Regions from separate parts of the Arthrobacter roseus genome, predicted to be linked through region 2. Evidence: predicted binding sites of a transcription regulator. Region 2 holds the regulator's gene; the other holds the start of a gene.

Region 1 (11,632 bases), 2.1 Mb from region 2:
CGCTGTCGCCCGGGCGCACCAGCGCCGGCTCGTCCCGGCCCAACTCCCACATGCGCGCCGACGTCCGTCCGATCAACTGCCACCCACCCGGCGACTTACCTGGATAGACGGCCGAGAAATGCCCCGCCAGAGCAACCGATCCAGCAGGAACCGCCGTGCGCGGAGTATCGCGCCGCGGCACATCGAGCACATTGTTTTCACCGTGCAGATACGCGAAACCTGGTGCAAAACCACCGAAAGCCGCCGTCCACGTCTGCGCTGTGTGTGCCTCCACAACGCCGTCCGGCCCCAGCCCGGTGAGCTTACCGACCTCAGCCAGATCCTCGCCGTCGTACACCACCTCAATGGTGACAGTCCGGCCGGCAACGTCAACAGGTTCAGCAAAATCGAGATGCTCGACGGCGGCATGTCCCGCCAGCGCGCTGACCCGTGTTTCGAACCGCAGCAACACAGTTTCGGCAGCGGCGAGCACGTCTCTCTGGCCCGGCAACGGATGCTCGAGGAGCTGGGCGTGGAGTGAGAGGACGGCGTCGAGCGCGTCAAGCTCCACCAGAAAAGCCCGCGTTCCGGCCCAGCGGATGGAGGGAATGCTCATACGAAACTCTGGATGGTGACTCCAGCGTTTTCCAGCCCGGTCCGCACTGCGGCTGCCATGGCCACGGCGCCGGGAGTGTCCCCGTGAACGCAGATGCTTTCCGCATTCATTGTCAGTTTCGATCCGTCGCGCGCAATCATGATTCCCTCGGTGGCCAGACGGATCATGTTCTCGGTGACAACGGCGGGATCGTGCAGGACGGCGTCTGCCTCGCGGCGCGAGACGAGAGTGCCGTCGGGGTTATAGCTGCGGTCCGCGAAGGCTTCGGCAACCGCGCGCATCCCCGCCTGCTCGGCTTTGGCCAGAGCAACGGATCCGGGCAGTAGTAAGAGGGGTAGTTCAGGGTTGAAAGCATGAACGGCATCGACCACGGCCTGCGCGTGAACTGCGTGGTGGACGATGGTGTTGTAGAGCGCGCCGTGGGGTTTGACGTAGCTGATTTCACCGCCGGCAGCCCGCGCCAGAGCCTGAAGGGCGCCCATCTGGTAGAGGACGTCGTCGGCAAGTTCGGTGGGGGAGCAGTCCAGAAAGCGGCGGCCAAACCCGGCGAGATCTCGGTAACCCACGTGGGCACCGATGGTGACATTACCGGCGACGGCGTCACGACAGGTCTGCGCAATCGTCGATGGGTCCCCTGCATGGAAGCCGCAGGCCACATTGGCGCTGGAAACGGAGCGCAGGACGGCCGCGTCGTCGCCCATGGTCCAGTTTCCAAAGGATTCGCCGACGTCGCTGTTCAAATCGATGGTGCGCATGGTGACCTCCGTCTCATGGTGCCGTGGTTCAAGCATGCATCAACGGAATGGATTGTTCAACAATCTAGTGGTTATGCGTCGCGTCCCGTGATGTCCGTCAGCGCTTCCTTCAATGTGCCGTGCTGGAACGTGAAGCCACTGTCTACCAGCTTCCGCGGCTCCACCCATCGGCTCTTGAGCACCAGCTCGGTCTCAGTGCGAATCACCACAGCACCAAACTCCAGCAGCCAACGTGGCGACGGCACGCCAACGCGCATACCGAGTGCCTCCCGCACGCTGCTCATGAGCGCCTGATTGGTTACCGCCTCAGGAGCCGCAGCGTTAATGGGACCGTGCAGCGAAGTGTCCCCGTAGATGTGCAGTACCGAACGGAACAAGTCCTCAACATGGATCCAACTGAACATCTGGCTACCCAACCCCATGGGACCACCCAGTCCTAGCTTGGCCAAGGTGACGAATGGGCGCATTACGCCACCGCCGGGACCCAGAACAATCGCGATCCGCAAGGCCACCTGCCGTACGCCGTCGACCACTGACTGCGACTGCGCCGCCTCCCACGCTTTCGCCACGGCAACCGAAAAGCCAGACCCAAGTTCGCCGTCGTCCTCCGTCTGTGGACGGTCCTGCGCATGCCGGTAAATGGTGCCGGTGCTGGAATTGATCCACAACGACGGCGGCCTGCCGCCCGACTTTCGACAAGCCGCCAGCGCCCTGCCGAGCTCGGCGGTGGTCTCCGTGCGCGAAGAAAAAATGGCGTCCGCGTTGGTCTTGTAGTAGCGGCAGTTCACGGTTCGACCGGCGAGATTGATCAGCATGTCGGCGTCGTCCAGCAACCCCGCTATACCTTCGGTGTCTCCCCAGGTGACTGCCGTGCCACGGCCGATGATGCGCACCTCCGTGCCCATCTCCCTGAATCGCCGTTGGAAATACGTGCCGATGAAACCCGATGCTCCGGCGATGACAACAACTTTGAGGTTCATGGCTTTGCGCTCCTGATCAGATTGACAACATCTTCAACGATTCTTCGCACAACAGGCAGGCGCGACAGGATGACGAGCCGGGCAACCAACGGTGCGGCGTTATCGATCAAGGTCCTGGTGCGGCGTTGGTTGGGCGAGCGGTCATACACCCAGAACAGGGTGACAGCCATGTAGCCCAGCCACAACAGCTCCGGCATATCCTCCCGAATCGCATGCGGCGGCTGCGGGCGGGACACGGTGACGGCTTGCTTGAACAGGGCAATCGACTTTCCGCGAGCCACCGCTGCTTCGTCACCGAAGGGGCTAACGGTCGACGACGGCCTGATGGCTACCTGCAGAAAGTTGGCACCGAAGTCGTGGTACGGCCCCATGACGTCCACGCCGGTCTGCAAAATGACCCGCAGTTGCTCGCCCAGATTTACGCCGTCGCGCAGTTGCGGAAGAGCGCGAGATCGGTGCTCATCCTGGATCGATTTGTAGAGCTCGTGGACCAGATCGTCCTTCGACTCAAAGTAGTAGTACGCGTTCCCGGTGGAAACCCCGGCGTCCGCTGCGATGCCGCGCATGGTGGTTTTGCTATAGCCCTGCTCGCGGAAAAGACGCAGTGCTGTAGTGATGAGCAGCTCGCGGGTGGCTTCGCGCTTGGTTGCCAAAATTTCTCCTTTTTGAACAGGTTCAATCCTAAGTAAAGCACTATTCTGAACGCGTTCAAAATCTCTTTTGAGGGCCTCTGCAGGTGCGTGAGAGAATTGATGCTTGGCCCACCCAGGGCCCTCCAGTGTTAATACAGCAGGCCATCCGCCAGCGAACCACTAGATTGCGATAATCCCATGACAGATACCCAGGCCCTGAAACCCAGTGCCCGCTTTGCCTCCATCGGCAGCCCCTACTTCGGCATCATGCTTGCTGCACTCGCCGTCGTTCTGATCCTCTCAAATATTGGTGCGTCCAAAGGCGTCGTTATTGGGCCGTTCATCACTGATGGCGGGTTTTTCCTCTTCCCGCTCGCGTACATCCTCGGAGATGTCATCAGTGAGGTGTACGGATTCCGGGTAGCCCGCAAAGCGATCATCACCACCTTTCTCCTGTCCGTCTTCGCGTCCCTGTGCTACTGGATCATCATCGCCCTGCCCGGATTCGACGACGACTTCAGCACCGCAAAACAGTCAGCCCTCGAGCTCGCGCTCGGTCCTGTGCCGCTGATTGTGCTAGCCAGCCTGCTCGGATTTGTTGTTGGCCAAACGCTGAACTCGTTGGTCCTGGTCCGCATGAAGGAACGCTTCGGCGAGGGACGGCTGTGGGCCCGGCTGATGGGCTCCACCGGGGTCGGCGAGTTCGCGGACACCCTCATCTTCTGTTCCATCGCGGCCCCGGTCATCGGCATCACGGACTTCCCCACCTTCACGAATTACGTCCTCGTCGGGTTCGTCTACAAGACCCTCGTCGAGTTCGCCTTCGTGCCCGTCACGTCCATGGCCATCGGGTGGGTCAAGCGGCGCGAGCCCAGCTACGGCGTCGCACCCTTCTAACCCGTCGTCGTTCACCACCCGCAAAAACGTGGCGGAGGTGCAGCTGCGTTGTTTCGTCACCACGCGTCTGCTCCTCCGCCACGTTTCTGTCTGGTCTAGTGGACCCAGCGTAAGCAGCGTGGCCTAACGACGTCGGCTCTCGGCAGCAGTGATGGCCGCTAGGACCCGAGCCTTGAGTTCGGCTGCGCGAAAAAGGTCGGCCCACTCGATGCGGAGAAACTGCCACCCCATTTCGGTGAGTGCCTTCTCCCGTCGTCGTTCCTGGAAAAGCGCATCGCTCGTTGGTTGGTAGTCGAAGTACTTGGTCTTTCCATCGAACTCGAACGCGAGTTCGAGCTCCGGCAAGGCAAAATCGAGCCGGTGACTGCCGAGGCGGGTCTGAACAACGAACTGCTCGATTGGCGTGGGCAGATTCGTGCTGATGAAGAAGTGCCGCGTGAGAGTTTCGCCAGGAGATTCAGAGAGCCCACTCGCTTTCTCCATGACCTCTCGGGCACGACTGATCCCTCGGTGGCCGGCCAGAGACTTGAGAATGTGCGCAATGTTCTCCCGATCTGCCCCTCTCCGCAGGGCATGATCGGCGACAATCAGGCCCTGTTGATGCGACAGAATCCGACCGCAGTCCACAACCGTGCGCTCCACACTCGTTGTCCTGAAACCGTCAATCACCACTATCTGGTCTGGTGGAAGGACAAAGCAGTGGCTTTGCACGTCGAGGCCGTGGCCATGGGCGGATATCGCGAAACCCTGCGTTGCGTGAATCTGCTGGTTGACCCGCCACAGGTTGAGTTCCTGCAGGCACGCGGCTGAGGTGTGGCTGTACACCATCCTCCCTTTCGACGTCGAGAGGATGCCGTGTTGATGGGCCTCCAACCGCCGTCGTTGGAGAGTGTCTTCGGAAGGAGGTTCCTCTGACTTGTCGGCGATACGAAAGCAGCCGCGACGAACCCTTTCGAGAGATTTGTCTGTCACCAGGGTCTGGATGTGCCGTTCGGTGAGGCCGTGCTCCAGTAATTTCTGCGGAAGGGAAGAGAAGGACGCAGTAGAGAAAGTAGCGCCTACCGCGGAGCGTAGTAGCGGCCCAGCACCTCGGCCTTGAGGTCAAAGAAGGTGCCGTCCTCGATCGCAAGCCGTGCATCGTCCACGAGTTTCACAATGAACCGTTCGTTGTGGATCGAGACGAGGGTGGAGGCCACCATTTCCTTGGCCCGGAACAGGTGGTGGATGTACGCGCGGCTGTAGTGGGCGCACGCGTAGCAGTCGCAGCGCTCCATCAGAGGGCTGAAGTCGCGTTTGAACCGGGCGTTGGAGAGGTTCCAACGGCCGTCCGGGGTGTAGAACGCGGAGGTTCGGGCAACACGGGTGGGGGAGACGCAGTCGAACGTGTCCGCACCGTTCTCGATGGCGGTGAAGAGGTCGTCTGGTTCGGAGATGCCCAGTAGGTGCCGGGGTTTGTCCTCGGGCAGCTCTTCGGAGCACCAGCGCACAATGGTGCCGAGGTTCTCCTTCTCGAGGGCACCGCCGATTCCAAAACCGTCAAAGTCCATGGCGCCAAGGTCTTGGCAGGCTTTCCGCCGCAGATCCTCATACTGCGCCCCCTGGATGACGCCGAACAGTGCTTGGTACGGACGGTGGGCCCGGGCCGCGGTCAACAGATCATGCTCAGTCACGCACCGCTCTGCCCACAGGCGCGTCCGCTCCAGGGACTGCTCCTGGTAGCCGCGTGAGTTCATCAGCGTGGTCAGCTCGTCGAACGCGAACATGATGTCCGCCCCGAGCTGGTGCTGGATCTGCATGGAGATCTCGGGTGTGAACCGGTGGCGATCACCGTTGACGTGGCTTTTGAACCACACCCCGTCGTCGTCAACGTGTGCCAGCCGTTCCTTGCCGGCGGCGACGTCGTCGTCCGCACCACCGGAGGTCACGGCGTCCATGTTGATGACTTTCTTGAACCCCGCGCCGAGGCTCATCACCTGGAATCCACCGGAATCGGTGAAGGTGGGACCGTCCCAGTTCATGAACTTTCCCAAGCCGCCGGCCTCGTCGAGAATGTCCGCGCCGGGCTGCAGGTACAGGTGGTAGGCATTGGCGAGCAGGGCTTGCGCACCGAGCTCCTTCATGGATTCGGGGAGCACCGCCTTGACGGTCGCTTTGGTTCCGACGGCGATGAAGGCGGGCGTCTTGATCTCGCCGTGTGGGGTGGTGATTGTCCCGGTGCGTCCCTGAAAGTCAGCGGCAGGCAGCGACGTGCTGTCCCGGAGGCGGGTTTCGACGGCGAATGAGAATGAGGGTTTCTGCGATTGAGGATGCACCCATCTATTTTGCCAGCAGATAGCGGACCTACGGCGCCCCTACTCCAGTGTCGATGTCACAATCGGCTCCGAATCGGGGTAGTGCACGCCACGGAACTCGTCCCAGCGTTCCCACACATCGTGCAGTTGCTTCGCGCCGAGTTCGTAGGTGGAGGCAATCGCGATGGATTCCCCGCCGGGCAGATCCCCAAGGATCAGCAGTCCATCGCCGCGCTCGGCGTAGGCGTGAACGGTTAGTCCGAGCTGGTTGGCGCTGCGGAACCACACCTTGCCGGTGATGTCGATGCCGGTGGGCAGGCTGGCCGAATAGTCTTCGCCCGGGGCGCGAACGTCGTCGAGCCCCAGCGTGGAAATAATGGATCGACCATCCTTGGAGGCGCCTGAGAAGTACAGGGTGCGACGGGTTGAGTTGGGGTGTCGTTCGAGGGCGAAACGCAGCTGCTGCAGGAACGTGACCCACCCTTCGGTCACGGTGGGATCGTCATTGGCGCGTTCAACACTGATGCTGATGCCGCCCTGTTCGGGGTGCAGCTGGAACGTGTCTCCGCCGTCAACTGTCAGACTCCGATGATCAGCGTCTTCCACAGCATTAGTGAAGTAGATGGTGTCGACTTCGTCTTTGAGTGAGTCCGAATCCCAGCCATGCCACTGAAGCAGCTTCGCAGGCTCGCGGAGCATGATCCAAGCCTGCTGGGCATCCGCGTTTACATGGACCGTGAGCGCTTCGGTGCTGGTTGCGGGAGCTGGAGTGTCCGTCATGACTTGACTCTACTCTGGCCGGTCAGGCCCGGCCAGAGGCGAATTTAGTCAACGCGGATGCCTCGGATCGCGATGAGTTCATTATTGATGCGGCGGTCGATCTCCTGTGGGGTCAGCGTTTCTGACCCGCCATGCGTGCGCAAATACATCAGGGTGTATAGCCGCAGGACGCGCCATTCCTTCTCGGTGACGTCGTCGCCGGCAGCCGATGCGCGTTGAATCTCGCGGTCGTACAGGTGCGGTTCGTTCAGCTGGCGTTGTCTGACGGTCGCGGCCACCTTCGCTTTCAGCGGGTCCGTTTCGACGTCGTCGATGGTCCGCAGCCGTGTGGTGAACTCTTCGGATGCTGTGAAGTCGCCGTTTTCGTAGGTGATGTATGCCGCCATGGCTAGGCAGCTTTCAATCCACTTCCAACGTGCAAAGTTGCCGTCAAAATCTTGGCCGGTAACGAGCGAGGTGACCATTAACGCGTTATCGGTATCCAATAGCTCGACGAACAACACATGGGCGAGGTCTCGCACGTCCTGCAGGTTGCTGCCGGATTTTATGTTCAGTCCCTTGCCCAGCCTGGCCGCGAGTTCCTGAACCGCTGGGCTTTCCGGGTGGACTGCAGCGGCGTGCGCGACGACGGCCTCCGGGGTTCCGTCCTCAGCCGGGATGACATCCACTGGTCCTGTGGCTGGTGCGGTGTCCGCTTCCACTCCGACACGAACGGTCGACGACGCTGCCATCCGCACTGTGGAGCCGTCGTCGAGCGTGGCGGTCACCAGTGCGGGAACGCCGTAGTCGTCTTGTTCCACGGTGATCTCGCGGACGTGCTGCGCCGTGCCACTGGGGGTGAGGAGGCGTTGACCAGCGGAGACGGCACTGGCCCGGGTTGGACGCGTCTCGGCTGCCATGGTTACCTCCCCCAGCAGACGTGAGCCATGGCTTGACGGAGCAGGTTCCCACGACCGCCGGTGAATTCATTGAGCAGTCCGGGGCTGAGGGCTTCCTGCGGTGACACCCAGGTGAGTTCCAGGGCGTCCTGGCGCGGATTGCACTCCCCGGTGACGGGGATGATGTAGGCCAGTGCGACGGCGTGTTGACGGTCATCTGTCAGCTCGGTTTCCGACGGCGCGGGGAAGTATTCAGCGATGGTGAACGGCACGGGGCTTGCGGGGAGCTGCGGCATCGCGAACGGACCGAGGTCTTTTTCCAGATGCCGGATGAGCGCCGCCCGGACAGTCTCTCTGTACATCACGCGTCCGCTGACGAAGGTACGGATCATCTCGGCTTGGTCGTTGGCCTGGAGCAGCAACCCGACCTCCGTGACATACCCGAGCCCGTCGAGTCGCACGGGAATGGCCTCCACATAAACCATGGGTAGGTGGCTGCGGGCCTGGGCAAGGTCCTCTTCCGAGAGCCAGCCGGGGGTGGGGTCAGGAGTGCGAACATTCATAATCAAGTTCTACCCCACATGGTCGCGGAGAGTCATCCGCGACTCCCCGGACGGTCCTTTTGACTCGGTATTTTCCCCACGCAGAAAGGGCCATGCCGCTACGAGGGGAACGCCACGCCTTCGCCGACGACGCGCAGGTGCAGCCTGGTTCCTATCCGGGCGAGGCCGATGTTCCAGTGCCGGATCGAAATGATTTCCTGGTGTGGGCAATCCTCTTCATCTGGGTGCGCGTCCAATTGGATTTTCACGGTGATCTCGGGTCCAAAGAAGTCTGTTTCGAGCACGATGCCGTGGATGGGGCCGCCGTCCGCGATGCGGATTTGTTCGGGGCGGAGCATGAGTTTCACGCGGCCCTGGCACGTGGGCCGGCGGACGGGGATGCCGCCAAGGGCGCAGGTGGCCAGGGAGCCTTGAAGTTCGGCGTCGAGGACCACTGCCTCGCCCAGGAATTCGGCGGTCTGCCGGTCTGCGGGGCGGGTGTAAACCACGAACGGGTTTCCCACCTGGGCCAGAATGCCGTCCCGCATGACGGCGACTTGATCGGCGAAGGAGAGGGCTTCTGCCTGGTCGTGGGTGACAAGAATTGCTGTGCAGTCTGCCTCGGCCAGGACGTTCGCAACGGCTTTTCGAGTGGAGATGCGCAGTCCGGCGTCGAGCGCGGAGAACGGTTCGTCCAAAAGCATGAGGTCCGGTTCGCGGGCTAGCGCGCGGGCCAGTGCTACGCGTTGCTGTTGACCCCCGGAGAGCTCGTCGGGCCGGCGATTGTAGAAGTCGGCTGTGAGGGAGACCATGTCCAGGAGCTCTGCCACACGGTCCTTGGCAGTGGCGCGGTTGAAGCGTTTCCGGTCCAACCCGAACGCCACGTTTTCTCCGACGGACAGGTGCGGGAAGATGGCTCCGTCCTGGGCCACGTATCCCACGTTTCGGCGGTGTGCCGGGACGAGCTTGGGGCCGCCCGCCACCATTTCATCATGCAGGAGGACGGTGCCTGTCTCTGGTGCTTCGAAGCCCGCGATGATTCGCAGCAGCGTGGTTTTGCCGGATCCGGAGGGCCCCACGATGGCGGTGGTCACGCCCTGCTGTACGTCCAGGCTCACTCCACGCAGCACTTGGGTGGTGCCGAAGTTTTTGGTGACGTCGCGGATCGTCAGATGGTTGGTGGTCTGCAGTCTGTTGTCTGCGGTCACGCCGCTCCTTCAGTGTTCATAGTCCAGCGGCCTTTTGCGACTGTGAGTACAGCAGGTAGGTCATCGGCAGGGAGAGCACGATCATGGCGAGCGCGTAGGGTGCGGCGCCGGCGTAGTCGATTTCGGAGGTGAGCGACCAGAACTGGGTGGCGAGGGTATGTACCCCGGTGGGTGCCAACAGCAGCGTGGCGGTGAGTTCGGTGCTGACGGCAAGGAACACCAGGGCTGCGCCACCGGCAGCGGCGGGCGCCGTGAGTCGAAGCGTAACCCGAAAGAACGATGACAGTGGTGAATGGCCAAGTGCCCGGGACGCTTCTTCGAGTTCGCGCGGTGCCTGCGACAGGCCGGTTCGTAGGGTGACCAGTGCGCGTGGCATGAACAGCAGCACGTAGGCGGCGATGACAACCGGCGCGGTTTGGTACAGGGGGAACGCAAAGTTGATGGTCACGGTGATCAGGGCCAGACCGACCACAATCCCTGGCATGGAACTGGTGACGTAGTTCAGTCCTTCAATGAAGCGCGTTGCTGGTCCGCTGTACCGGACGGCGAGCCAGGCAATGGGGAACGCGAGGATTGTGGTTGCGATGGCGCCGGTCAGCCCATACCCGAGTGTCTGGAGGACCGCCGTCGTGAGCTCAGGGGTGTTCCAGATGCGACTCCCACCGGCCAGTAACCAGCGAAATACGTTCACCAGAGGGACCCCGAGGGCTAGGACGGTGATGACGACGACGACGGCGATTGCCGGAATTCTCCAGCGGCCAAGGGGCAAGATGGTGGGGGTGGAGGCTACGCCGGAGCCGATCCGTGCGTAGCGGGCGTTTCCACGGATGCTTGTCTCGGTGAGAAGGAGCAGCAGGCAGAGAAACACCAGGACGCTGGCCAGCATGTTTGCGGCGGAGCTGTTGAAGGTGGATTGGTACTGGACCATGATCGCGGTGGTGAACGTTTCGAAGCGGATCATGGCGAAGGCGCCGTATTCGGACAGGAGGTGCAGCCCCACCAGGAGTGCGCCGCCGATGATCGGGATCCACAGCTGTGGCAGGACCACGCGCCGGAAGACGTTCCAGGGGCCGAGCCCCAGAGAGGCCGCGGACTGTTCGATGGCCGGGTCCATCCGGCGCAGCATCGCGGCGGTGGGGATGTAGACCAGCGGGTAGTAGGACAGTACGGAGATCAGGACGCCGGACCACAGCCCTGAGAGTGAGGGGATGGTGCTGACCCAGGCATAGCTATTGACGAACGCCGGGACAGCCAGTGGAGCTGCGAGGATCAGCGCCCACGCCTTGGCGCCCGGCAACGACGTGCGTTCCACCAGCCAAGCGCCCAACACACCGATCGCGATGCAGAGCGGCACTGTGACAAGGGTGAGGAGCACGGTATTGAGCAGCAGGTGAGCAACGCGTGGCCTGACGATCAGGTTATAGGCGGTTTCCCAGCCGGTGTTGACCGTCATGACGGCAACGAATCCAAGGGGGATGAGCGTGCCGAGGCTGATGAGGATTCCGACGGTGAGTACGCCCACAGGGGGACCGGAGCGTTTGCTCCAGCCCCCCTTCGGGTGACGCGCCGTCGTCGTGCCGGCCCCTGGTTTATTGCTCACAGGGGCCGATCCGGTGTGGTGCTGTGGTGTTTAGTGGCACCGTTCTAGATTAGGCCTGCCGCCGTCATGAGTTCGACGACCTTTTCGCTGTTGAGCTTGGACGGGTCAACCTTGGGTGCTTCAAGCTCTTCGAGCGGGACGAGTCCTTCGCGCGGTTCAACGTCCTTGCCCACTGGGTACTCCCAGTCGGTGCCTTCGCTGAGCATGTTCTGGCCCTCTGTGGAGGTGATGTACTCAACGAACTTGTGGGCAGCTTCCTTGTTCTCCGATGACTTCAGAACGCCAGCGCCGGAGACGGAGACAAACGCACCCGGATCTTCGTTCTTGAAGTAGTGCTGAACTACGTTGCCGGAGTTCTCACCAGTCTTGGCCTGGTCGCCGAAGTAGTAGTAGTGGTAGATCACGCCGCCGGCGATTTCTCCGGCGTTGACGGCCTTCATGACAGCGCTGTTGCCCTTGTATGCTTTTGAGTTT
Region 2 (11,632 bases):
TCGAGGCGTGATTTCCGCCGTCGAACGGCTTCTGCCCTCCGAGTAGTAAATCACTTATCGGTACATGATGGTGCGGTTCGTGGCGCGTTAGCGCATGAATCGCGTAGCGTGACATAGATGCTCAGCGTTTCTGCTTTCGGTCTGCCGCCGGTGCCCACCCGGGTCATTTGGCATGAGTCAATGCTGGCTTATAACTTCGGCGAGCAGCACCCCATGCATCCTGCGCGGTTGGAACTGACGGTACGGCTTGCCAGGGAGCTGGGGATTTTCGATGTTCCGGAGGTCTCTCTCGGCGTGCCGTTCGTGGCCTCGGATGCGGAACTGGAACTCGTCCATGATGCGGCGTATATCGCTGCAGTCAAGGCTGTGAGCGCAGATCCTGAGAGCACGCGTGAAGACATTGGACTGGGTACCCAAGACACTCCCGTCTTTGCTGGCATGCATGAGGCAAGCGCCCGACTAGCAGGTGCTTCCCTGGCGGCAGCCGACGCCGTGCTGTCGGGGGAATCTGTGCGGGCGGTCAACTTCGGGGGAGGAATGCATCATGCCGCGCGAGGCATGGCTGGTGGGTTCTGTATCTACAACGACGCCGCCATGGCCGTTCAGCGGTTACTCGACGGCGGTATCCAGCGAGTTGTGTACATTGACGTTGATGCCCACCACGGCGACGGCACACAAAGCATTTTCTGGGATGAGCCGCGCGTTATGACTATCTCCCTGCACGAGTCCGGCCTAACGTTGTTCCCGGGCACGGGCTTTGCCAATGAGGTCGGAGGCCCGGACGCGCAGGGGACTGCGGTCAATGTGGCTCTTCCTGCCGGTACCGGAGACGCCGCGTGGTTGCGCGCATTCCATGCCGTAGTGCCGCAGCTCGCGGGGGCGTTTGCCCCTGAGGTTATCGTCAGTCAGCACGGTTGCGACGGCCACGCCACCGACCCCTTATCCAATTTGCAACTCAGTGTCGATGCGCAGCGGCAAGCGGCCCTGTCCATAGCTGATTTGACCACCAAACTCTGCGACGGACGATGGATCGCGACCGGCGGAGGGGGGTACAACGTTGCCTCGGTTGTGCCCCGAAGCTGGTCCCTGCTGATGGCTGTCGCCGCTGGGGTGCCGCTGTCGCCGTCGTCGGCTGTTCCACCCCAGTGGCGGGAGTATGTGCTTGAGCGCTACGGCAAGGCTCCCGAGTTCATGGGAGACGGAGCGGATACGTGGTGGCGGTCCTGGGAGGTTGGGTACGATCCCAATGACGCTGTGGACAGAACGATCATGGCCACTCGCAAGGCAGTCTTTCCCATCCACGCACTGGATCCATGGTTCGACTAGCCGCTGTAATTCTGGTGAACAGGATGCCGTGCAGAACATATGCGGCTAAAGTTATGGAATGGCGATCGATGATGTTTTTGCAGTTATTGCGGAGACTACACGACGCGAAATTCTTGCGTCTCTGCGTTCCGAGGACAAGGCTGTCGGGGAGTTGGTCGGGGAACTGGGCGTCAGTCAACCAACGGTGTCAAAGCACCTGAAAGTACTCCGCGAGGCCGGGCTGGTCACTATGCAGGCCCAGGGCCAGAAGCGTTTTTATTCGCTGCGCGCCGAACCGCTCCAAGAGGTTGTCACCTGGCTGAGTGGTTTTGAGGCCGAGGTTATCCAAGAACCTGAACCCATCGCTGCCGTCGGTTCCATGGAAGTTGGCGTCACGGAGCAAGTGGTCATTTATGACGGCGAACAGCGACGTCCGCAACAACTGCAGCGGACGGTGGAGCGTGCGGCTGGCAGGGCTGCAGACATTTTCGCCAACCTGCCGCGGTTCCGCAAAAAAAGGGATTGAGCATCCGCTTTCACTTTCGTCACATGAGCCACTAGAGTTACCCATTAGACGGTTTGGGCTCGGACTACAAGGCAACACGCCGTCAAGGTTGCTGGGGAGCATTGTCCGAAGCGAGAGAGAAATCTGGAGAAATGGCAGACGAAACCAACTTCTCAAACGTAAGCTTCCTCACAGTCTCCGAGGTGGCTGACGTTATGCGCGTGTCAAAAATGACCGTGTACCGCATGATCCATTCCGGCGAAATGCCGGCCGTCCAGTTTGGCCGCTCCTACCGTGTTCCCGAGTCCGCCGTCGAAAGCGTACTGCAGTCAGCACAGCAGGAGAAGCCAACCGGCACCGCCTGACCGCCGCTTCTTCCGGTAAAGGAAAACGGCGGATTGGCGGTACCCTGTTAAGGAACGTTTTACGTCATCGTAAGAATCTGCTGGTAGTAGCGCGCCTTGGCTCGTTCACCGGTAGTCGATCAAGAACAGTTTGTGAGGACTCTGTGGGTTCAGTAATCAAGAAGCGCCGCAAGCGTATGGCCAAGAAGAAGCATCGTAAGCTGCTTCGTAAGACGCGCCACCAGCGTCGCAACAAAAAGTAGTCGCCGGGAGTAGAGCTCCCTGACACTATGGAAGGCCCGTCACCGTTTCGGTGCGGGCCTTTGCCATGTGCGGAATGCGCCGTCGTCGCCTGCACGCTAGCTTTGTAGGTATGTATTCACCGAACCTCCTGCTGTTGACGAAACCGGAATGCCATCTTTGTCAGGATGCGCGGGAGGTTGTCGGGCGCGTGGCCGGTGAACTCGGAATCGTTTGGTCTGAGGAATCCATCGTCGATGATCCGGAGCTGAGTGCACGCTACGCGGAGGAAATTCCTGTGCTCCTGATCGATGGCGTGCCGAGGGACTTTTGGCGCATCGATGAGGTCCGCCTTCGCCGGCTATTGGGCACGGAGCGTGAGCAGTGACCTCGTGGGACAAAGAACTGCCCTCAGGTAGTCGTGAGATTCCAGCCGCCTCGCTGGGCCGCCTGACCATCTATCTGCGCGCACTCAACGGGTTGGGGCCGGATGCTGCGTCGCGAGTTTCGTCTGAGGAGCTCGCCACCGCCGCAGGGGAGAACCCCGCCATGCTCCGCAAGGACCTCTCCTACCTCGGGTCGTATGGGACCCGCGGTGTGGGGTACGACGTTGGGCAGCTTACCAAGCGGATATCCGACGCTCTGGGGCTCAACCATGATTTGCGGGTGGTCATCGTAGGTGCCGGGAACCTGGGGCGTGCGCTCGCGGGCTACTCCGGCTTTGTATCTCGCGGGTTCGAAATGGTGGCGCTTTTTGACGTTGATCCACTGGTCATCGACAGGGAAGTGGGGTGGTTGCGGGTCAGCCCGGTTGATCAGTTGGAGCAGGTCCTCGAGAGCAAGCGTGCGAACATGGCTATTCTGTCGGTGCCTCCCAGCGCTGCGCAGGAACTCTGCGACCGGCTTGTAGCTGCGGGCATTACGAGCATTCTCAATTTTTCGCCGACGATCCTGCAGGTGCCTCAACAGGTGCAGGTGCGGAAGGTGGATTTGGCCACTGAACTGCAGATCCTGGCCTACCATGCACAAAGGGTGCGGGATCCGGAAGTTTCTTCCGAATCCCGCACCCCGCGTACTGGCTAGATATTTAGGCTTGGTGCGGTGCGTATCCGGCGGGTCGAACCTGCTGGAAGTACGGCCGCGCCGGCTTCATCCAGATCAGGACGACGGCGACAACGCCGAGAATCATGATGATCAAGCCCAGGATGACGCTGAAGGGGTTCGCCGCTGGGGCAGACGCGTACATTTCATTGTCCACGCCGCTTGCAATGGCGACGCTGATCAGGTTGAAGACCTGTATGACGACGTTGATGCTGGCTAAGACCGTGGCCGTGATCCGGGCCCAATTGTGGCCCTTACGGATGAAGATGGCTAGCACAACGTAGATGGCGACGGAGATGATCGCGAATATCAGACCTACGATCCCTGCGGCGGCCACCATATTGGATGACATACCGGGGAGATCGGGCATGGTCATCTGAGCGATGATGGCGGAGATCAGTGTCAGGGCGCCGGCGGCCAGGATGAGCCAGTAAGCCATATCGACCTGCTTAGGGGCTGGGCCTTTGTCCGCTGCGGGTGTCTCCGGGGCGCCGCCTGGGTAGTTGTAGCCGGAGGCCTGTGGCGCCTGGTAACCGTAGGGCTGCTGGCTGCCCGGTGCGCTGTCTGGCCCGTTCTGCCCGTACTGTGGTTGGCTGCCCGGAGCCGCTTGCCCCGAGTAGGGGTTACTTTCGGGTGTGAGCTTCTGGGGGTCTGAATTGTTCTCAGGGGTACTCATCGTGCGTCCTTTGTTTACGTTGGTGGCTGATTCCAAGCGTACAGCGGGTGCACATCGCGGTCAGGTCCATTCGAACTCAACCCCCGTGGGATACCCCAGCTGGCAGGTCAGGTGTTGATGTCCTGAACCAGCGGTGCCCTGCGGCAGTCCACATCAGTGTTGTTGCCACGATCTGCATCAGGGCAGTGATGATTCCCATACCAATGGTTCCGATGGTGATGATCGAGGAAATAGTGGTGATGGCGCCAACGATACTGAGCGCGATACGGGCCCACGGTGCGCTTTCTTTCATGCGGACGGCAAGGTAAACGATGGCCACGCTGATGAGGGTGGCAAAGATGAGGCTCGGTACATCGAGGACCAGTGCGCCGCGGCCGTAGGTTCCAACCGATCCAACCAGGCTAGCGACGTGCAACACCACCGAGAAGGCGGCGGAGGCCAACCAGAGTACGTAGGCGGCGCTGATTTCCTGCTGCAGCCCGCTGAGGTCCTTCAGCCTTTGGGCGATAGGTCGGTCTCGGAGGTCAACGGGGCTGGCGCCGTCGTTGTGGGTCCGGGTTGGCTCGCGCTCGGGAGGGGTGGGGAAACGCGGCATGGGCATCGTTTAAGCGTAGTCGGCACGTGTCGCTGAAAACGTTGATTTCGCTAACCATTCCGCAACGAAACGCAGCGCGAGATCACCTTTTGTCGACGACGTCACCCTCTATACAGAGTGTCAGCGAGGCTAAAGGGTGATCTCGCGCAGGTCAGCGCAGGGGGGAGAGAGCCTACTCCGCGGGTGCCACGAAAGCTGCGTCGAGGCTGATCGTGACTTTGTCGCCAATCAGGACGCCGCCAGCTTCGAGGGCAGCGTTGTAGGTCAGACCAAAGTCCTTGCGGGAGATGACGGTCTGGCCGCTGAACCCGGCGCGCGTTGCGCCGAACGGGTCCACTGCGACTCCGTTGAACTCGGTGTTGAATTCTACGGGTTTGGTCACGCCGCGAATGGTCAGGTCACCGGCGAGCACGTAGTTTTCATCGTCCCCTGAAAGCCCAGTGGAGCTGAAGGTCATTTCGGGGAACTGTGCGATGTCAAAGAAGTCTGGTCCCTTGACGTGTGCGTCGCGGTTGCTGTCCTTCGAGTTGAATGAATCGGTTTTCACCGTGGCCTCGATGGTGGAATTCTCGATGTTCTCGGTGACGTTCATGACGGCGTGGACGTCGTCGAACGTGCCACGGACCTTGCTGATACCTGCGTGGCGGACGGTGAAACCGACTTCGCTGTGCGAAGTGTCCAGGTTCCAGGTTCCGGCGGTGAGGCCGTTGGGGATAGTCATAATGAATTTCTCCTTCTGTGGGGACATAGCTTCCTCAGGATGCAAACATGTAAATACATGTTTTATTCCCTGGGTCGGAAACTTCCGCTGCTACATCTTGAGGGAAGGAGCCGCGGCGGCTGAAATTAGGGCGGCCAGTGCCGGGGTGTCAAACTTGATGTCATGCCCAAATCCACAGTTCACCTGCTGCGTCACGGCGAGGTCTTCAACCCCGAGGGCGTCCTCTACGGACGCTTACCCGGCTTCCATCTCTCCGCGCTCGGTCACGAAATGGCCGAGCGTGCGGCCTCCTGGTTTCAGGAGCGAGAGCACGACGGCGCCCGCATCAGCTACCTGGCTGCCTCACCTTTGACGCGCGCTCAAGAAACTGCCAAGCCGACGTCGGACGCTCTGGAACTACCGATCGACACTGATGAGCGGCTTCTTGAGGCGCAGAACCGGTTTGAGGGGATGGCTGGCATCAAGCGACAGCTGCGTAATCCGCGGTACTGGCCGCTTCTGGTGAATCCCATGAAGCCTTCGTGGGGTGAGCCGTACCTTGCGCAGGCGGCACGCATCATGGAGGCCGTCGGAGATGCGGCCCGCAAAGCGGTGGAAAACGGTGGAGACGGGGCCGAAGCCGTTCTCGTCAGTCACCAGCTTCCCATCTGGGTAACGCGTCTTGCCGCGGAGAAGAAACGCCTGTGGCATGATCCGCGGCAACGAGAGTGCACGCTGGCTTCCATTACGTCCCTGGAGCTCGACGACGGCCAGCTGGCTGGAGTCAGGTACACCGAGCCGTGCCCCGATCTGCTCCCAGGAGCTGCCAATGTTCCGGGCGCATAATGTATGGGAGCATATAAGTACTACTACACGTTGTAGAAATTGTGAAAGAAGCTGTGAACACTACTGATGGAATTCCCGGACGCCGTTCGCTCCTGAAATACGGTGCTGCGCTGGCCTTCGGCATACCCGCCGCGGTCGCGCTGGCCGGGTGCACCGTGGAAGACCCCTTGGCCAAGCAGGCCAAAGCGGGGGACAACAAGAACTACATTGCTGGCGATGGCTCAGTGACTGAATATGCGCCGGAGAAACGCGGCAAGCCCGTCGACATCTCTGGAAAGCTGTTCAGCGGCATGCAGGCTTCATCGGAGCAGTGGCGTGGCAACGTTGTGGTCCTGAACTTCTGGTACGCCGCCTGTGCGCCGTGTCGCAAGGAGGCCCCTGACCTCGTGGCGCTCCATGAGACATTCAGCCCCGAAGGCACCCTATTCTTTGGGGTAAATATTCGCGACGAAAAAGCCACCGCGGACGCATTCGAGCGCACGTTCAACATTCCGTACCCAAGCTTCAACGACAAGGACGGCCAGGTCCTGCTGTCGATGACAAGCTACGTTCCGCCGCAGGCCGTGCCCACAACCATCGTGCTGGACAAACAGGGCCGTGTATCCGCGCGCATTCTGGGTCTGGCGGAGAAGAGCACCCTGAAAGCCCTGATCTCCGACGCCGTGGCGGAGTAGGCCCACGTGCTCCCCGCCGTCGAACTGGCGCGTGTCACCGTGCTGAGCGCAGGAAACCCGTTTGCCGAAACCGTCCTCAATGGATCTATGTTGCTGGCGCTGCCTGTTGCCCTGCTGGCCGGCATCGTTTCTTTCCTCTCCCCGTGCATCCTGCCACTCGTTCCGGGCTACCTCGGGTACGTCACGGGTTTGGCCGGCGTCGACCTGGAACAGCAGAAGCGCGGACGCATGTTCATCGGCATCGGGCTCTTTGTCCTTGGATTCACCGTGGTTTACGTGGCTATCGGCGCGGTGTTCGGTCAGCTTGGTGCCTGGCTCAAAGGTCCGGACCAGGCGTGGGTGACGCAGCTGCTCGGTCTGCTCGTGATTCTCATGGGCGTGGTGTTCATGGGCGGGCTGGCCTGGTTTCAGCAGGATCGCAGAATTCATGCTTCACCGCGTGCGGGACTGTGGGGGGCGCCGCTGCTGGGCCTGACCTTCGGCCTGAGCTGGGCACCGTGTATCGGTCCAACGCTCTCGGCCGTGCAGTTGCTGTCGTTCTCTGGCAGTGACGCCAGCGCAGCCAAAGGCGCCATCCTGACCTTCGTGTACTGTCTGGGGCTTGGTCTGCCGTTCCTGCTGATCGCCCTTGGCGTCCGCCGCGGTCTGGGGGCCATGGCTTTCTTCCGGAAACACCGGCGCGCCCTGCAACTGTCTGGCGGGCTCATGCTCATTGTTGTTGGCGGACTGATGGCCACAGGAATCTGGATCATGTGGATAAACGAGCTCCAGGGCTGGCTCAATAGTGTGGAGCTGCCCATCTGATGAAGAAGACCAACAAGGATCACGTGAGTAAGCAGCCGGAGAACACCTCATCCGATAACGCCCAGACCGGTAAATCAGACATCGCACTGCCGGCGTTGGGTTTGTTCGGCACGCTTCGCTGGGCGTGGACTCAGCTGACGAGCATGCGAACCGCGCTGTTTCTGCTGCTCCTTCTGGCCATCGCAGCCGTTCCTGGTTCGCTCTTTCCGCAGCGTCCGTCCAACCCCGCCGTCGTCACGCAGTACATCAAGAACAATCCGGACTCAGGCCCCTGGCTGGACCGGTTCCAGCTGTTCGATGTCTACAGCTCTGTCTGGTTTTCAGCAATTTACCTGCTGCTGTTCATCTCCCTGATTGGCTGCGTTGTGCCGCGGACAAAGGTCTATTATCGGGCGCTGCGCTCGCAGCCGCCGCGTACGCCGCGGCGCTTGTCTCGGATGCCTGAATATGGCACCGTCGCGGTGTCCTCAGGGCGGGAAAGAACGGACGACGACGCCGGCGCGTCTCCTGATTCTGCGGGAGCCGTCATCGAGGATGCCGCGAAACTGCTGAAGAAGCGCGGCTACCGTGTAGAGATCCGTGATCTGGAGGGTGCGCGGCCATCTGTCGGGGCTGAACGCGGGTACTTGAAGGAACTCGGTAATCTGGTGTTCCACACCGCGTTGATAGGTGTTCTCATTTCCGTTGCCGCCGGCGGTCTCTTTGGCTACCGTGGGCAGAAGGTCCTGGTGGAGGGCGACACTTTCGTGAATACGCTCATCGGCTATGACAATTTCAACCCGGGCACCAACTTCTCAGAGAACCAGCTGGATCCCTATTCGCTGACACTCGATGACTTTGACGTGGTTTTTGATCGCGAATCCACCACGCACTACGGGCAGCCACTGGACTTCACCGCTAAGATGACCACAAAAACAGGTCCTGACGCTGAGCCCCAACAGGAGACACTGAAGGTCAATCACCCCATCAACATCGGCGGAACCCGCGTCTACCTGGTGGGCAACGGTTATGCGCCGGTCATCACGGTGAAAGACGGCAACGGGGACGTCGCCTATCAAGGTCCTGTGGTGTCGATCCCGAACGACGCCGCATACACCTCGCTCATGGTTCTGAAGGTGCCAGATGCCCGGCCCGAGCAGCTGGGTTTTGTGGGATTCTTCCTGCCGACGGCGCGCATTGACGAGCAGGGTGTGGCCTTCGCTTCAGACCCGGATCCGTTCAATCCGCAGCTGAACCTAAACTCCTACTATGGGGATCTGGGCCTGGACAAGGGCGAACCGAAGAGCGTCTTCACTCTCGACACAGATCCGCTGACGCCGCTGAACAACCGTGGCATGGACGCGGGCGGGATTGTGTTGGGCGCCTATGAGACGTACGAGTTACCGGAGGACAAGGGCTCCATCACCTTTGACGGTCTCAAGCGCTATGTTGCACTGGATGTCACGTATGACCCCACCAAACTCTCTGTCCTGATCTTTTCGGTGTTGGCGCTGGCCGGGTTGATGGGCTCGCTGTTCATCAGCCGCCGCCGCGTATGGGTGCGGGCCGGGGAGCACGACGACGGTCGCATCATGGTGGAGTACGGGTTGCTCGCCCGTGGTGAGGATAACCGGCTGACCACCGAGGCTGCCGCACTGAAGCGTCTGTTCGAGAAGGCCTGGCTGACAGTCAGCCCCGAGGACGCGCATAATCGAGATACCACAACGCGTAAGGACCGCTAATGCAAAGCATCAACGAAGAACTGGGCCAGTACAGCGAGCTGTTCATGCTTCTCGCGTCGGTCGCCTACACGGTGGCTTTCGCAGTGTTTGTTTTGGACCTGGTTCGCAGCAGCAAGACCATTCGCGGGGTCGAGAATCGCGCTGCGCAGGACGCAGCGGTCCGTAGCGCGACGCCGGCCCGAACGCGTGAGAGCGTGACGGTTCCCGCTGGCGCGGGTGCGGGGGCAGCTGGCTCAGTGGAGGATCATGGGGCACCACCGACTGGAGGCGCGGTTGCCCAGACCGCGGATGACTCCATGGAATACACGGGTGAACGCCGCCAGCTGGCGAGGGTCGCCGTGGCCCTCACTGTGGTGGCGGCAGCGGTTCACGCGGCGGCCGTGCTGGCCCGTGGTTTCGCGGCCCACCGTGTGCCGTGGGGCAACATGTACGAGTTCTGCACTACGGGCGCCCTTGTGGTCACGCTCGTGTTCCTCATCGTGCTGCTGCGCAAGGATGTGCGCTTCGTTGGGGCCTTCGTGACCGGACTGGTGCTGGTGATGCTCAACGCTGCGATCGTGGGATTTCCGACGCCGGTGGCGCACCTGGTGCCCGCACTTCAGAGTTATTGGCTCGTTGTCCACGTATCGATCGCCGTGATCTCCTCGGCGTTGTTCACCATCACCTTCGCGATGTCCGTATTGCAGCTGATGCAGTCAGACCGTGAGGCCAAAGTGCGTGCGGGCAAGCCGGACCGGTTCGCGTTCATGCGCGTTGTACCCAACGCTCTGAGCCTCGAGAATCTCGCGTACCGAATCAACGCGATTGCGTTTGTGGGCTGGACGTTCACACTGATGGCCGGCGCCATCTGGGCCGAAGAAGCGTGGGGCCGCTACTGGGGCTGGGATACCAAGGAAGTATGGACGTTCGTGATCTGGGTGGTTTACGCGGGCTACCTGCACGCGCGGGCAACGCGTGGGTGGACCGGAACCCGGGCTGCCTGGCTAAGCATTGTTGGCTATCTGTGTGTGATCTTCAACTTCGCCATTGTCAACGTCTTCTTCTCCGGTCTGCATAGCTACTCCGGGATCTAGACCGTCAGTGGCCGGTGGCTGGGCGGTTCGATCCGCCGGTATCGCCGCCGTCGTCGTCCTTACCGTGCCGTTCTTCGCGGGCTTTCAGCTCTTCCTCGCGCTTGCGCAGCGCTGCTTCCCGCGACTGCTGGGAACGCCAGGTTTCCAGGTTGCGGAGGAACTGTGGATCATCATCCGGGGCGTTGCTGCGTTTGGACTGCGGGAGGACAACAGGCCTGCCGAAGAGGAACCACAGCACGGCGCCGATCACCGGCAGCAGGATGATCACGGGAATCCATGCACCTTTACTGATGCCGCGGAGGTCGCGGGAAGAGGACGTGGAGCAGTCGATCACGGCATAGACCGTGACCGCAATGTAGAGGATTACCCCGATCAACACTAAACGCATATACCAATTGTAGGCTCGATACGGGCTCTGGTCTGCGCAGAGTCAGGGGAGGCCGAGCCGAGCGCCCGATCCCGACGCGTAGACTGGATGCGTGGCATTCCTGAAATTCACTCTTCTCCGCTCCGGCCTGATCATCGTGTGCTTTGCTCTGTTCATCTGGCTGGGTGCCGGGCTCTGGGTGTCGGCGATCGCGGCGGTTATCATCCCGTTGTGCATCACGTACCTCTTCTTCCGCACGCTGCGCAATGAGGCTGCGGCCACGTTACAGCGGCGCTTCCGAGACAGTGCTCCGCCGGTGCGAAACAAGGCCGAACTCAGCGACGCCGATGCTGAGGATTCCATCGATCCCAACGCCAGGATAGACATGGCGCGAAAGCCATCGCGGGCCTCAGAGCGGCCAACCGACGATCCAGCCAACTACAGGCCAGACAGTTACGGGCCGGGCCAGAGTCCAGACCGCAGCAGCTAGCACCCTGCGCAGCGAAGTGCCCGAGGCGTGCACCGGCTCCAACGTCAGCTCAGGATCCCTGTCAGCACCAAGCCAGCGGCAAAGAGCACGCTGAACAGCAGGTTCAAAATGCCGGTCTGCTTGAGCACGGGAATCAGGCTCTTGCGTTTCTTGCCCTTGAGCATCAGCCAGCTCGGCATGAGCGTCAGCGG

What was found. Region 2 encodes Rex, which represses fermentation and respiration genes when NADH is low (regulators of the CRP and FNR family bind a similar motif). Its sites were predicted from a motif close to CTTGTGAANNNNTTCACAAG; they were not measured.
Region 1: JOE65_RS03785 (queuosine precursor transporter) is a predicted target of Rex. The motif match lies at 3,026-3,045, and genes of this name have one in related genera.

Annotation. Positions count from the first base shown of each region.
Region 1 covers NZ_JAFBCU010000001.1:709,212-720,843, forward strand. Annotated here, with positions in the region: gene JOE65_RS03765 (5-oxoprolinase subunit B/C family protein) at 1-595, opposite strand, end outside; gene JOE65_RS03770 (LamB/YcsF family protein) at 592-1,350, opposite strand; gene JOE65_RS03775 (TIGR01777 family oxidoreductase) at 1,422-2,330, opposite strand; gene JOE65_RS03780 (TetR/AcrR family transcriptional regulator) at 2,327-2,983, opposite strand; gene JOE65_RS03785 (queuosine precursor transporter) at 3,161-3,859, shown strand; gene JOE65_RS03790 (hypothetical protein) at 3,983-4,831, opposite strand; gene tgt (tRNA guanosine(34) transglycosylase Tgt) at 4,918-6,171, opposite strand; gene JOE65_RS03800 (SRPBCC domain-containing protein) at 6,211-6,930, opposite strand; gene JOE65_RS03805 (DUF6707 family protein) at 6,975-7,829, opposite strand; gene JOE65_RS03810 (NUDIX hydrolase family protein) at 7,832-8,371, opposite strand; gene JOE65_RS03815 (ATP-binding cassette domain-containing protein) at 8,470-9,558, opposite strand; gene JOE65_RS03820 (ABC transporter permease) at 9,575-11,158, opposite strand; gene JOE65_RS03825 (iron ABC transporter substrate-binding protein) at 11,203-11,632, opposite strand, start outside.
Region 2 covers NZ_JAFBCU010000001.1:2,820,843-2,832,474, reverse strand. Annotated here, with positions in the region: gene JOE65_RS13700 (acetoin utilization protein AcuC) at 181-1,326, shown strand; gene JOE65_RS13695 (ArsR/SmtB family transcription factor) at 1,385-1,831, shown strand; gene JOE65_RS13690 (helix-turn-helix domain-containing protein) at 1,963-2,175, shown strand; gene JOE65_RS13685 (30S ribosomal protein bS22) at 2,319-2,417, shown strand; gene JOE65_RS13680 (glutaredoxin family protein) at 2,528-2,782, shown strand; gene JOE65_RS13675 (redox-sensing transcriptional repressor Rex) at 2,779-3,477, shown strand; gene JOE65_RS13670 (hypothetical protein) at 3,482-4,171, opposite strand; gene JOE65_RS13665 (hypothetical protein) at 4,248-4,772, opposite strand; gene JOE65_RS13660 (YceI family protein) at 4,939-5,487, opposite strand; gene JOE65_RS13655 (histidine phosphatase family protein) at 5,650-6,312, shown strand; gene JOE65_RS13650 (TlpA family protein disulfide reductase) at 6,366-6,986, shown strand; gene JOE65_RS13645 (cytochrome c biogenesis CcdA family protein) at 7,074-7,790, shown strand; gene resB (cytochrome c biogenesis protein ResB) at 7,790-9,511, shown strand; gene ccsB (c-type cytochrome biogenesis protein CcsB) at 9,511-10,584, shown strand; gene JOE65_RS13630 (PLD nuclease N-terminal domain-containing protein) at 10,589-10,972, opposite strand; gene JOE65_RS13625 (DUF4229 domain-containing protein) at 11,064-11,441, shown strand; gene JOE65_RS13620 (1,4-dihydroxy-2-naphthoate polyprenyltransferase) at 11,486-11,632, opposite strand, start outside.